Linked DNA regions of Aridibaculum aurantiacum. Each later gene encodes a partner of the first gene's protein in a complex. Links are inferred from orthologs where the notes say so. Each region holds a gene or a part of one and is shown on either strand. Other genes may lie near its edges.

Region 1 (5,437 bases):
CTTGTAAGAGCCATCGTCTGGTTCCTCGGGTTGATTTTCACCAGTAATGAAAACAGCACCAAAAAATAGCAGGAGAAATATAGTTGCAGAAATAAGAAGTTCCGGCAATTTTAACCAATAGGAAAAGAAGGTATACATAGCACCTTCTGAAGGATTAGTTGGGTTGTAGATAACCGTTACTTTATCGCCCTTAGCTACCTGGCTACTGCCCCATCCTTCTATGGGAACTGTAAATTTTTCTTTACCTACAGGATAAACCACAGCTTTCTTTGCCCAATCAGCAGTATCGGGCAATACAACTGTTCCCGGAGTAAATTCCGAGTCGAAATAATCTGGTGTGCGGGTAAAGAGAATATAGCAGGAAAAACAAGCAAGAAAAAGAATAGCGACGGATTTGTACATTGGAAGCAAATGTCTAAATCAAAAGTCAAAAAGCAAAAAGCAAAAACTGGCGGCACAAAAAAAGGAGAACGAGCATTGAACGTTCTCCTTTTGATTTTTGACTTTTGACTTTTTACTTAATTCGCCAGGCTCCTAAAATCCACCGGCACCAGCTTACTCACGCCAGGCTCCTGCATGGTTACACCATAGATAACATCTACAGCGCCCATGGTTTGCTTGTTGTGCGTAACGATGATGAACTGGCTGTTCTCGCTGAACTGCTGTATCATCTTGGTGAACTTACCTACGTTGGCATCATCCAGCGGCGCATCCACCTCGTCGAGGATACAGAATGGTGCTGGCTTGATCAGGTAAATTGCGAACAACAGCGCAGTTGCAGTAAGTGTTTTTTCTCCTCCACTCAACTGGCCAATGCTGCTTGGTTTTTTACCTTTAGGCTTGGCCACAATATCAATTCCTGTTTCAGCAAGGTTCTCCGGGTTTTCTAAAATAAGATCTCCAAAATCTTCTTCAGTAAACAAAGCGCGGAACACCTTCTGGAAGTTTTCTCTTACTGCGTTAAAAGTATCAAGGAACTTTTGGTTCGCTGTAGTTTCTACTTCCTGGATTGTTTGAAGCAGACTTTCTTTCGCCGTTACCAGGTCATTCTTTTGCTCCACGATAAAATCATAGCGCTTCTTCATTTCCTGGTAAGCTTCAATAGCGGTAGGGTTTACCTCGCCCATATTCTCTAGTCGCTTCTTCATTCTATCCGAAGCCGCCTGCAATTCTTCTACCGGTGTTTCTGTAGCACGTGGCTGGTCAATGATTTCATCCAGTTCTATCCTGAACTCAACGCTCAGCCTTTCTTTCATTCCAGCTAACTGCAGCTTCAGTTCGTTCAGTTTATCTTTTATCTCTGTCAGCAGGTGATCTATCATCTCCTTGCTCTTAGTCTTCATGCGCACTTCACTTTCCTTCTCACTAAGGATATTGCGAATGTTGTAGTACGCCTGGTCAGCTTCATTTAGCTTCTTCTCTTCTTCTTCCTTCATCCGCATCAGGTTGATGAGGAATGCTTCGCTATCTTTTAAAATAGCTTCATTTTCTATGATGTTCTCCGTTGCCTGCTTCAGTTGAACTTTGTTCTCTTCTACCTGCTGTGTCAGGTCATTCAGTTGATTACGCTTAAACTGTAATTCCGTCTTCAGCGCAGAAATCTTGCTCTGTTGGCGGGTCAGTGCCAGGTTACTTTCATTGAATAGTTTATTCACCTCCTGGTACTCCTGCTCCGCAGATTGATAATCCTGTTCCTGGTTTTTCATCTCATCACTTGATGCCTGTAGCTGCTCATTTAGCGTAAGCAATTCTTCACGTACATCCGCAATGGCATCCTGGTTAATCGCCAGGTTATTCTCATGATCTTCCAAACGCTTTTGGCTGGTGGCCTGCAGTGCAGAAAGGTTTTCTAACTTATTTTGCAAAGCAAACACCTGGTTGGTAAGATCGCTTATCTCCTGCTGTGTTTGCTTTATCGCATTTTCTTTTAACTGCTCGCTATAGCCGATCACCTGGTTGTGCTTCGCCTGGATGTCAGCTTTCAAAGCATTCACCACGTTTTCCTGCGCAACTATCTGCTCATGCAGTTTCTCCAGGTTCTTAGCACGGCCTATTTTCTTTCCTTCAAACAAACCGACGCTTCCGCCGCTCAGGCTGTATTTGCCTTTTACAAACTTGCCATGCTTTTCAAGTACGATAGCGCCGTCGCTGTCTTGTAGTGCTGCTTCGTCATCAGCAATAAAAACATTGCACAACAGGTACTCTGCCAGCTTGCGGTATTTTTCATCTACCTCTATTACATCCATTGCCGGAATGGTCTTGGCCGGCTGATGCTCCTCCTTTTTTACAAAGTTGTTCACGCTGTCGAGCATGAAGAAGTTGGCCTTGCCTTTCTTGTTTCCTTCCAGCAAATTGATAGCAACCAAACCTTCCTGCAGGTCGTTCACTACATAATAATTAAGGTAAGGCTCCAGCACGTTTTCTACAGCTGCACGATAATCTTCTTTTACATAAATGATATCAGAAAGAATAGGTGCTGTATGGTTCCAGTTCTTGTTGTTGTGCAGGAATTTCACGCTCTCCGGGTAGCCTTCCATGCTGTCGATGAGGCTCTTCAAAAGTGCGTGTTCGTTGCGCTTGCTATCGAGCTTGCGGTTTTCTTCTGCCAGTTTTAGTCGCAGTGCTTCCAGCTCCTGCTGGGTCTGCAAAATTTGTTGCTTGGTTGCCTCGTGCTGCTCCTGCAATTGGCGCAGGTCTACACGTTTGTCTTCCAGCTCTTGCTCTTTATCTGCACGCTGTTCTTCCAGTTGCTTCAGTTGTGCTTCACGCTGCTGTCGTTCGTCCTGCAACTGTGTTAGCGCTCTCTGCAGGTTTTGAATAGACGCATCAGCAACCGCAACTTTTTTCTCTGCATCAAACTGCTTGCGCTGGATCTCCTGGTATTGCCTGCGAAGCTGGTCTATATTTCCACGCTTCTCATCAAACACACGACGCTTGGTCTCAACGTCCATCCGCGCAGTATCCAGCTGCGTCTGGAGATTTACCAGTTTTCCTTCTTCTTCACTTAGTTGAACGGTGGTAAATTCTATAGACTCATCTATCCCTTGCAATTGTCCTTCTGCCTTATGCAAGAAGTCAACAATGCTGGTTTCTTTTTCTTTTAGATATGTCAGTTTTTGCGAAGCAAGATTCTTTTCATTCTCCTGTGTGCGAAGCTTTGCCACCAGTTCGTTGAACTCGTGCTGCATAGCCTGCAGCGCACGCTCCTTTTCAATGAAGCCTACTTTTTCTTGCTCCAAAGCAGCTTCTTCGGTAGCAATTTCTGCTTCTAAACGAACCTTTTTATCAGTCTCTACCTCGCTCTGCTCGCTCAGTTCGCGGTAAGTATCATTGAAACCTTCCAATGAAGCTTTCGCCAGCTCAACAGATATCTCTTTATAATCTTTCTTGATCTCGTAATACTTCTCAGCCTTTTTTGCCTGGTTCTCCAGTGTCTTTAGCTGGTTGTTTATCTCGAACAACAGGTCTTCAATGCGATTAAGATCCCCTTCCGTTGCATCGAGCTTTGCCTTGGCTTCTTTTTTACGTGTTTTGTAAATAGTGATACCCGCAGCTTGTTCCAGCATGCGGCGGCGGCTGTTCTCCTTATCGCGAATGATATCATCCACCATCCCCAGTTCAATGATCGCGTAGCTATCGGTGCTGATACCAGTATCCATAAACAGGTTATGGATATCCTTCATCCGGCAGCTTACGTCGTTCAGGCGGTATTCGCTTTCGCCGTTCTTATAGAATTTGCGGGTAACGGTAACGGTGCTGAACTCGGTGGGCAACAGGTTCTTGGTGTTTTCGAAAGTGAGGCTTACCTCGGCAAGACCACTTGCGCTACGTGTACGCGAACCATTGAAGACCAACGCCTCCAGGTTTTCGCTTCTCAGTGCACTGATCTTTTGCTCGCCAATTACCCAGCGAATACTATCAATGATATTGCTCTTGCCGCAACCATTGGGTCCAATGATCCCGGTGATCCCTTCATCGAAATTCACGACTGTTTTGTCGGCAAAGCTTTTAAAGCCTTTTATTTCTAAACTCTTTAATCTCACTATCTACAATTTTAGGGTAAGTGCGAACATACATTAAAAGCAGGAGCACCACCAGCAATGGGAAAAATTGTCCAAACGCTGTGAACGGTTGTAAAAAATAGGTGGATAACGTGGAAAAGCTGTTAATAAGCCGCGGGTGGTGTGGGTAAAGGATGTGATTTGCAAGGACGAGGTGGGATATCAAGTTTGAGGTTGGAAGTTGGAAGTAGGAGGTCAGGTACGAAGTGGGAAGTCGGAAGTACGATGATTGAGTACGAGGTTAGAAGTTGGAAGTTGGATCTCAGGTACGAAGTAGAATTTTAGAAGTACGATACAGCTGTAAGAGCATAGAAATTAGAAATACTAATGTATGTGATGAGGTGGTAAGACCAATTGTTGGGGATCCGAATTGTTCTTAATGTCTTTTAATTGCCGCAGGTAGTAGTGGAGATTACATTTGCCGCCATTTCTAAACCAAACAATGGCGGCTGGCGATGATTGCTACATGAAACAAGCCGCACATCTACTTTATGATGAGAAATAAACTTTCTAAAGTCGTGCTGGCTTCAGCATTGATCTTAAATGGAACCATTGCAAACAGCCAACAGGCGGAACTGGATCCTATAACCGTTACAGCTTCATTACATCCTGTATCAGCCAATACAACCGGCAGAAATATTACTGTCATCAGCGGCGAGAGCATTTCCAAATTCCCGGTGAATTCAATTGATGAATTGCTACGGTACCTGCCGGGCCTGGAAGTGCAGGCACGTGGTCCAATGGGTGCACAAAGTGATATAGTACTGCGTGGCGGCACTTTTCAGCAGGTGCTTGTGGTGCTGGATGGCATCCGGTTGAACGACCCAAACACTGGACACTTTAATAGCTATATTCCTATTGCTCCTTCAGAAATTGAACGTATAGAAGTTTTGAAAGGTGCTTCATCAGCTATTTATGGAACGGAAGCTGTGGGAGGTGTTATTCACATCATTACGAAAACATTTGCATCAAAAGGCAAAGCAGACGGAAAACAAATCAGTGCGCAAGGTGTGGTGGGTGAATATGGCCTGTGGAATGCGCAGGTAGGCGGCTACCTAAAAAAAGGTAAAACAGCCGTAGCTGCGGGAGCTATTTCTAACAATGCTACTGGGCAGTTGCAGCGTGGCACGAGGGGGTTCTTTTACAACAACACTTTAAGCGGCTCTGTCAGTCATAGCTTCAGCGAAAATCTGCAACTGTCGTTTCGTTCAGCCTACGACAGCCGTGACTTTGCTGCACAAAATTTCTACACCACGTTTGCATCTGATACCGCAAAAGAAAAAGTAACATCCTTATGGAACCACCTGAAGCTGGCTTACCAAAAAGGAAAACACCAACTGAGTTTTGATGTGGGTCACAAACATGTAAAGGATGAG
Region 2 (4,142 bases), on another replicon or contig:
CCCTAGTATAGTGCTTGCGCCAGTTGCATGCCAAAAAGCATAGGTGGTAGGTTTGGAAAAATAGCCAGTAATATATAGCACCAATAGCGATGGCGGTATGAGAAATGTAAATGCTAACGCCGCTATATCCATTGAAGCCGTGTTCTTCAGGTTCCTGCTTACGATGTTGACATTTATACCATAAAAAATAGTGGCTAGCAATACAAGGAAGGCAAAGTATAAATAGCCAAGCGTGATGTTTCCACGGGAGATAAACAGTAACGCCAGCCCAATAAAACCAACAATAACCCCAATATACCTTTGAACGGAAACCTTCATTTTGAAGAAAAGAACACCTATCAGGATGGTGAACAAGGGCGTCAAAGCATTTAAGATGCCGGCCAGAGAACTATCTATTCTTGTTTCTGCAATACAAAATAAAAATGCAGGGAAAAAGCTGCCAAGAAGGCCAGATAACAACACGATGTTGATCTTACTTCTATCGATATTCCGGATTGCTTTGATGGTGAAGGGAAGTAGAACTACACCCGCGCTTAGCATTCTTATTGCCGCTACCTGGTAAGGAGATAATTCTTCCATTCCAATCTTCATCAATCTGAACGAGCTTCCCCAAATAATAGAAAGAAGAATAAATATGCTCCAATTGATCAACCAGTTTTTCAATTCTTGATTTTGCGGCAAATGTCGCTAAAGGCTTTTGAATGGATACTTATTTATTTGTTAGCATAGAAGTTTCATTGCCAGTATTTGCAATGGCTTTGGCTATAGTTCATCAATTGGTAAAAATTTGGTAAATGATATTAAAGATTATATTTGCTTCGACCATAGCAGCTTATAAATTTTACCAACTCGAACTGCAAACAATGAGAAAACTGATACTAACTGCACTCTATACTTCTGCATGTATAGGTTTAACTGCTCAACCTACTTCCTCCACTACACGCACTACAACGGTTACCAATAAAACGACCAGCCAATGGAAACGTGGGGGAATGGTAAGTGTATCGTTATCTCAAGGCGGTACACGTAACTGGGCTCCTGGCGGCGACCGTTTTACACTTGCTGCAAACGGTTTTCTTAATCTATATGCTAATCATACCAAAGGGAATTTGCATTGGGATAATATGCTGGATGCAAACTTTGGTTTTCTGAATAGTAACAAGTTTGGAATTGTAAAAAATGATGACAAGCTTGATTTTGTTTCTCGCCTTACCCGCCAGATTGGTACTACCAGTTTCAGGTATGGTGCATGGGGTAATTTCAGAACACAATTTGCTGATGGATATGATTATGATGGTGATATACCTAAAAGGATCTCAGCATTCCTGGCGCCGGGTATAGCCAGCGTTTCACTGGGTGTAGATTATTATGGTAAAGGTGGCGCTTTCAACCTGCATGTTGGTCCCCATGCACGATGGATAATTGTTGCCAACAGGCCATACGAGTTGGCGGCCAATTACAATGTTCAACCAAACAGGGAAGTGAAAATTGAAGCAGGTGCTATGGCGAGTGTAGGATATAATAAAGAGATTATTCCTAATGTTACCTACCGCTCAAGATTGGATGTTTTCTCTGATGGTTTAGATCATCACCCGGGCAATGTGGATATATTCTGGACAAATATGTTTCACCTGAAAGTGAACCGCTACCTGGGCGTTGTATATAACTTCGACTTGCAATACGATGATGATACTCAGATATTTGGGTATGAGAAAAGCAGCCCGGGAACACAGTTGAAGTCTATTTTGGGAGTAGGCTTGTCCGTGAAGTTCTAATACATAATCCTTTACATTTGTGATGTCCTGTAGGCTTAGCTTGCAGGACTTTTTTATTTATAACTCTACTCTAATGGCGACTACAGAAACCTACCAGATTAAACTCCCGCAGTTCGAAGGTCCTTTTGACCTGCTGCTATTTTTCATTGAAAGGGATGAACTGGATATATATAACATTCCCATTAGTAAGATCACCAACGACTTTTTAGATTATATCCATTCGCAGGAGTCGCTTAATATAGAATTGAGCAGTGAGTTTATCCTGTTCATTTCTACCCTGATGCGCATAAAGGCGAAGCTCCTGTTGCCGCGTAAGGAAGTAGACGCTCAAGGCAATGAAATTGATCCGCGCCAGGAACTGGTAGATAAGATCCTGGAATATAAACGTTTCAAAGAAGCTGCGGTACAGATGGCTGAAATGGAGGCTACACGTATGCTAATGTTGCGCCGCGGAAACCTGCAAAAAGAACTAAACGCTATCGGTGAAACCGCTGGTGAAGGCACCGAGATACAAACAATCAGCCTCTTCAAGCTGATGAAGGCGTTTGAAAAGGTGATGATGAAAGTTCATGAGCGCCAGAACAAACCGGTGCACACGGTGGTAAGGTATAACTACTCAATGGAAGAAAGCCGGGAGTATGTACTGGACGTAGCACAGAAAGAACGAACCGTTTCTTTTGAAAAAGTTTTCGAGGTTTGTAATGACCGCATCCACGCCATCTTTCTTTTCCTGTCAATGCTGGAGCTAATACAGTTGCATTATATGAGCATAATGGTAGGCGAAGGCAAAAACAACTTCATTATAGAGTGGAATGAAAACAGGCAAGAGGAGGAAGTCGCGGGCAATAATGTTTCACCGGTTTTACCTACAGATCCAATAGCAGAGTAGTTTAATTCATCTCCGCCATTTCCTGCATTGGTTTCGTAGCGTACTTCTTGATCTTGGAAAGTAAGTGCGCTGGCTGGAAAGGTTTGAGAATACAATCTTTAAAACCTTGTTCTACCAGGCTGGTGTACATATTATTATCCATGAGCGCAGCAGTAAACGCTACTACTGGCAGGTGGCCATGTAGTAGCTTGATCTCCTTCAAGGCAGTATAACCATCCATTTCAGGCATTTCAAGATCCATCAGTACCAGGTTGTAATTGTTATCCTTAGCCAACACATCCATTGCTATTTTGCCGTTCTCGCAAGGTGTTACTACTGCCTTCCAATCTTCCAAAATCTTTTTAGCAATCATCATATTGATCAGATTGTCTTCGGCTATCAATATTCTATAACCAGAAAGATCAGAAAGATCGGTTTCTCCTTTGATTGACGAAGGTTGGTTTATACTCACTACAGGGAAGGTGATGGTGAAGTAGAACTTGCTTCCTTTGTCCTGCGTACTTTCCAGCAGCAGTTTACTATTCATCAGTTGCAAAAGTCGCTGGCAAATGGTTAATCCTAAACCAGTACCACCATACTTACGGGTGCTCTCGTTGTACACCTGCCAGAAGCTGTCAAAGATGCGATGTTGGACATCTGTAGGAATACCAATACCTGTATCCTGGACAGAAAAAAGCACCTCCATTTTTCCTTCCTCATGTTTTTTAAGGCGTGCTTCCAGTTTTACATAACCTTTCTCAGTAAACTTCAGCGCATTAGAAAGCATGTTATTGATGACTTGTACCAGGCGTACATCGTCAGCCATTATCAATGCATCCAGTTCAGGATCTATCTCTAGTTTTAGCTCCAGTTGTTTTTCTTCAAACCGGTTGTAGAAGGGTAGCAGCGACTGGGTTAGAATATGCTTCAGGTTACATTTTGAAGGATGGAGTTCCAGTTTGTCCTGCTCAATTTTGTTGAAATCCAAAATATCGTTCACCAGGCCCAACATATGGTCCGAGCAATATTTTAAAATATCCAGGTACTTCTGTTGCTCAGGTAACGATGAGCCGTTGCGGATAAGATTAGTAGCGCCAATGATCCCATTGAGGGGCGTACGCAATTCGTGCCCCATGTTAGAAAGGAACTTTGTACGTGCCTCAACCGCATCTTCTGCTTTATTTTTCTGTATCACAAGTGCCTTGGCATATTTGCGCTCCAGGTAAATACTTAGGTAAGAAAATGCTGCCGACAAAACAACTATAGAGAAGTTGTTGATGTAGAACATCTTGGTGTAGGTTTCATCCGAAATGTGCTGCCAGGTACTTCTTTCATCGCAGAAAACAAGCACGATTGCAAAGCATGTGATGGTAATAGAGAAATAGGTGACAACTTCCCACAAATAACTTTTGCTGTTGTTTATTAGAAAGGGAAGCGCAAACAAAACCGGTAAAAAATATAGATATCCACCTGTATCACGCCCTTCAGCAAAGGCAATG

What was found. The genes of interacting proteins can lie anywhere in the genome.
Region 2: the proteins of smc (region 1) and J4N22_RS14060 are in contact, whole or in part, in a crystal structure (PDB 3ZGX), measured with the Bacillus subtilis proteins. The link is inferred for Aridibaculum aurantiacum from one-to-one orthologs.

Annotation. Positions count from the first base shown.
Region 1 is NZ_JAFEWC010000001.1:2,428,002-2,433,438, forward strand. What follows is about bases 319-4,349. They hold smc (chromosome segregation protein SMC), read right to left. Parts: upstream 4,044-4,349; coding sequence 519-4,043; downstream 319-518. Other genes in these bases: J4N22_RS10150 (DUF3592 domain-containing protein), read right to left, coding at 319-402. Also shown: more of J4N22_RS10150, read right to left, coding at 1-318; J4N22_RS10160 (TonB-dependent receptor plug domain-containing protein), read left to right, coding at 4,553-5,437. UniProt on the Bacillus subtilis protein: Required for chromosome condensation and partitioning.
Region 2 is NZ_JAFEWC010000003.1:46,727-50,868, forward strand. What follows is about bases 1,021-3,756. They hold J4N22_RS14060 (segregation and condensation protein A), read left to right. Parts: upstream 1,021-1,848; coding sequence 1,849-2,664; downstream 2,665-3,756. Other genes in these bases: J4N22_RS14055 (DUF3078 domain-containing protein), read left to right, coding at 1,021-1,775; J4N22_RS14065 (ATP-binding response regulator), read right to left, coding at 2,666-3,756. Outside these bases: J4N22_RS14050 (DMT family transporter), read right to left, coding at 1-663; more of J4N22_RS14055, read left to right, coding at 795-1,020; more of J4N22_RS14065, read right to left, coding at 3,757-4,142. UniProt on the Bacillus subtilis protein: Participates in chromosomal partition during cell division. May act via the formation of a condensin-like complex containing Smc and ScpB that pull DNA away from mid-cell into both cell halves.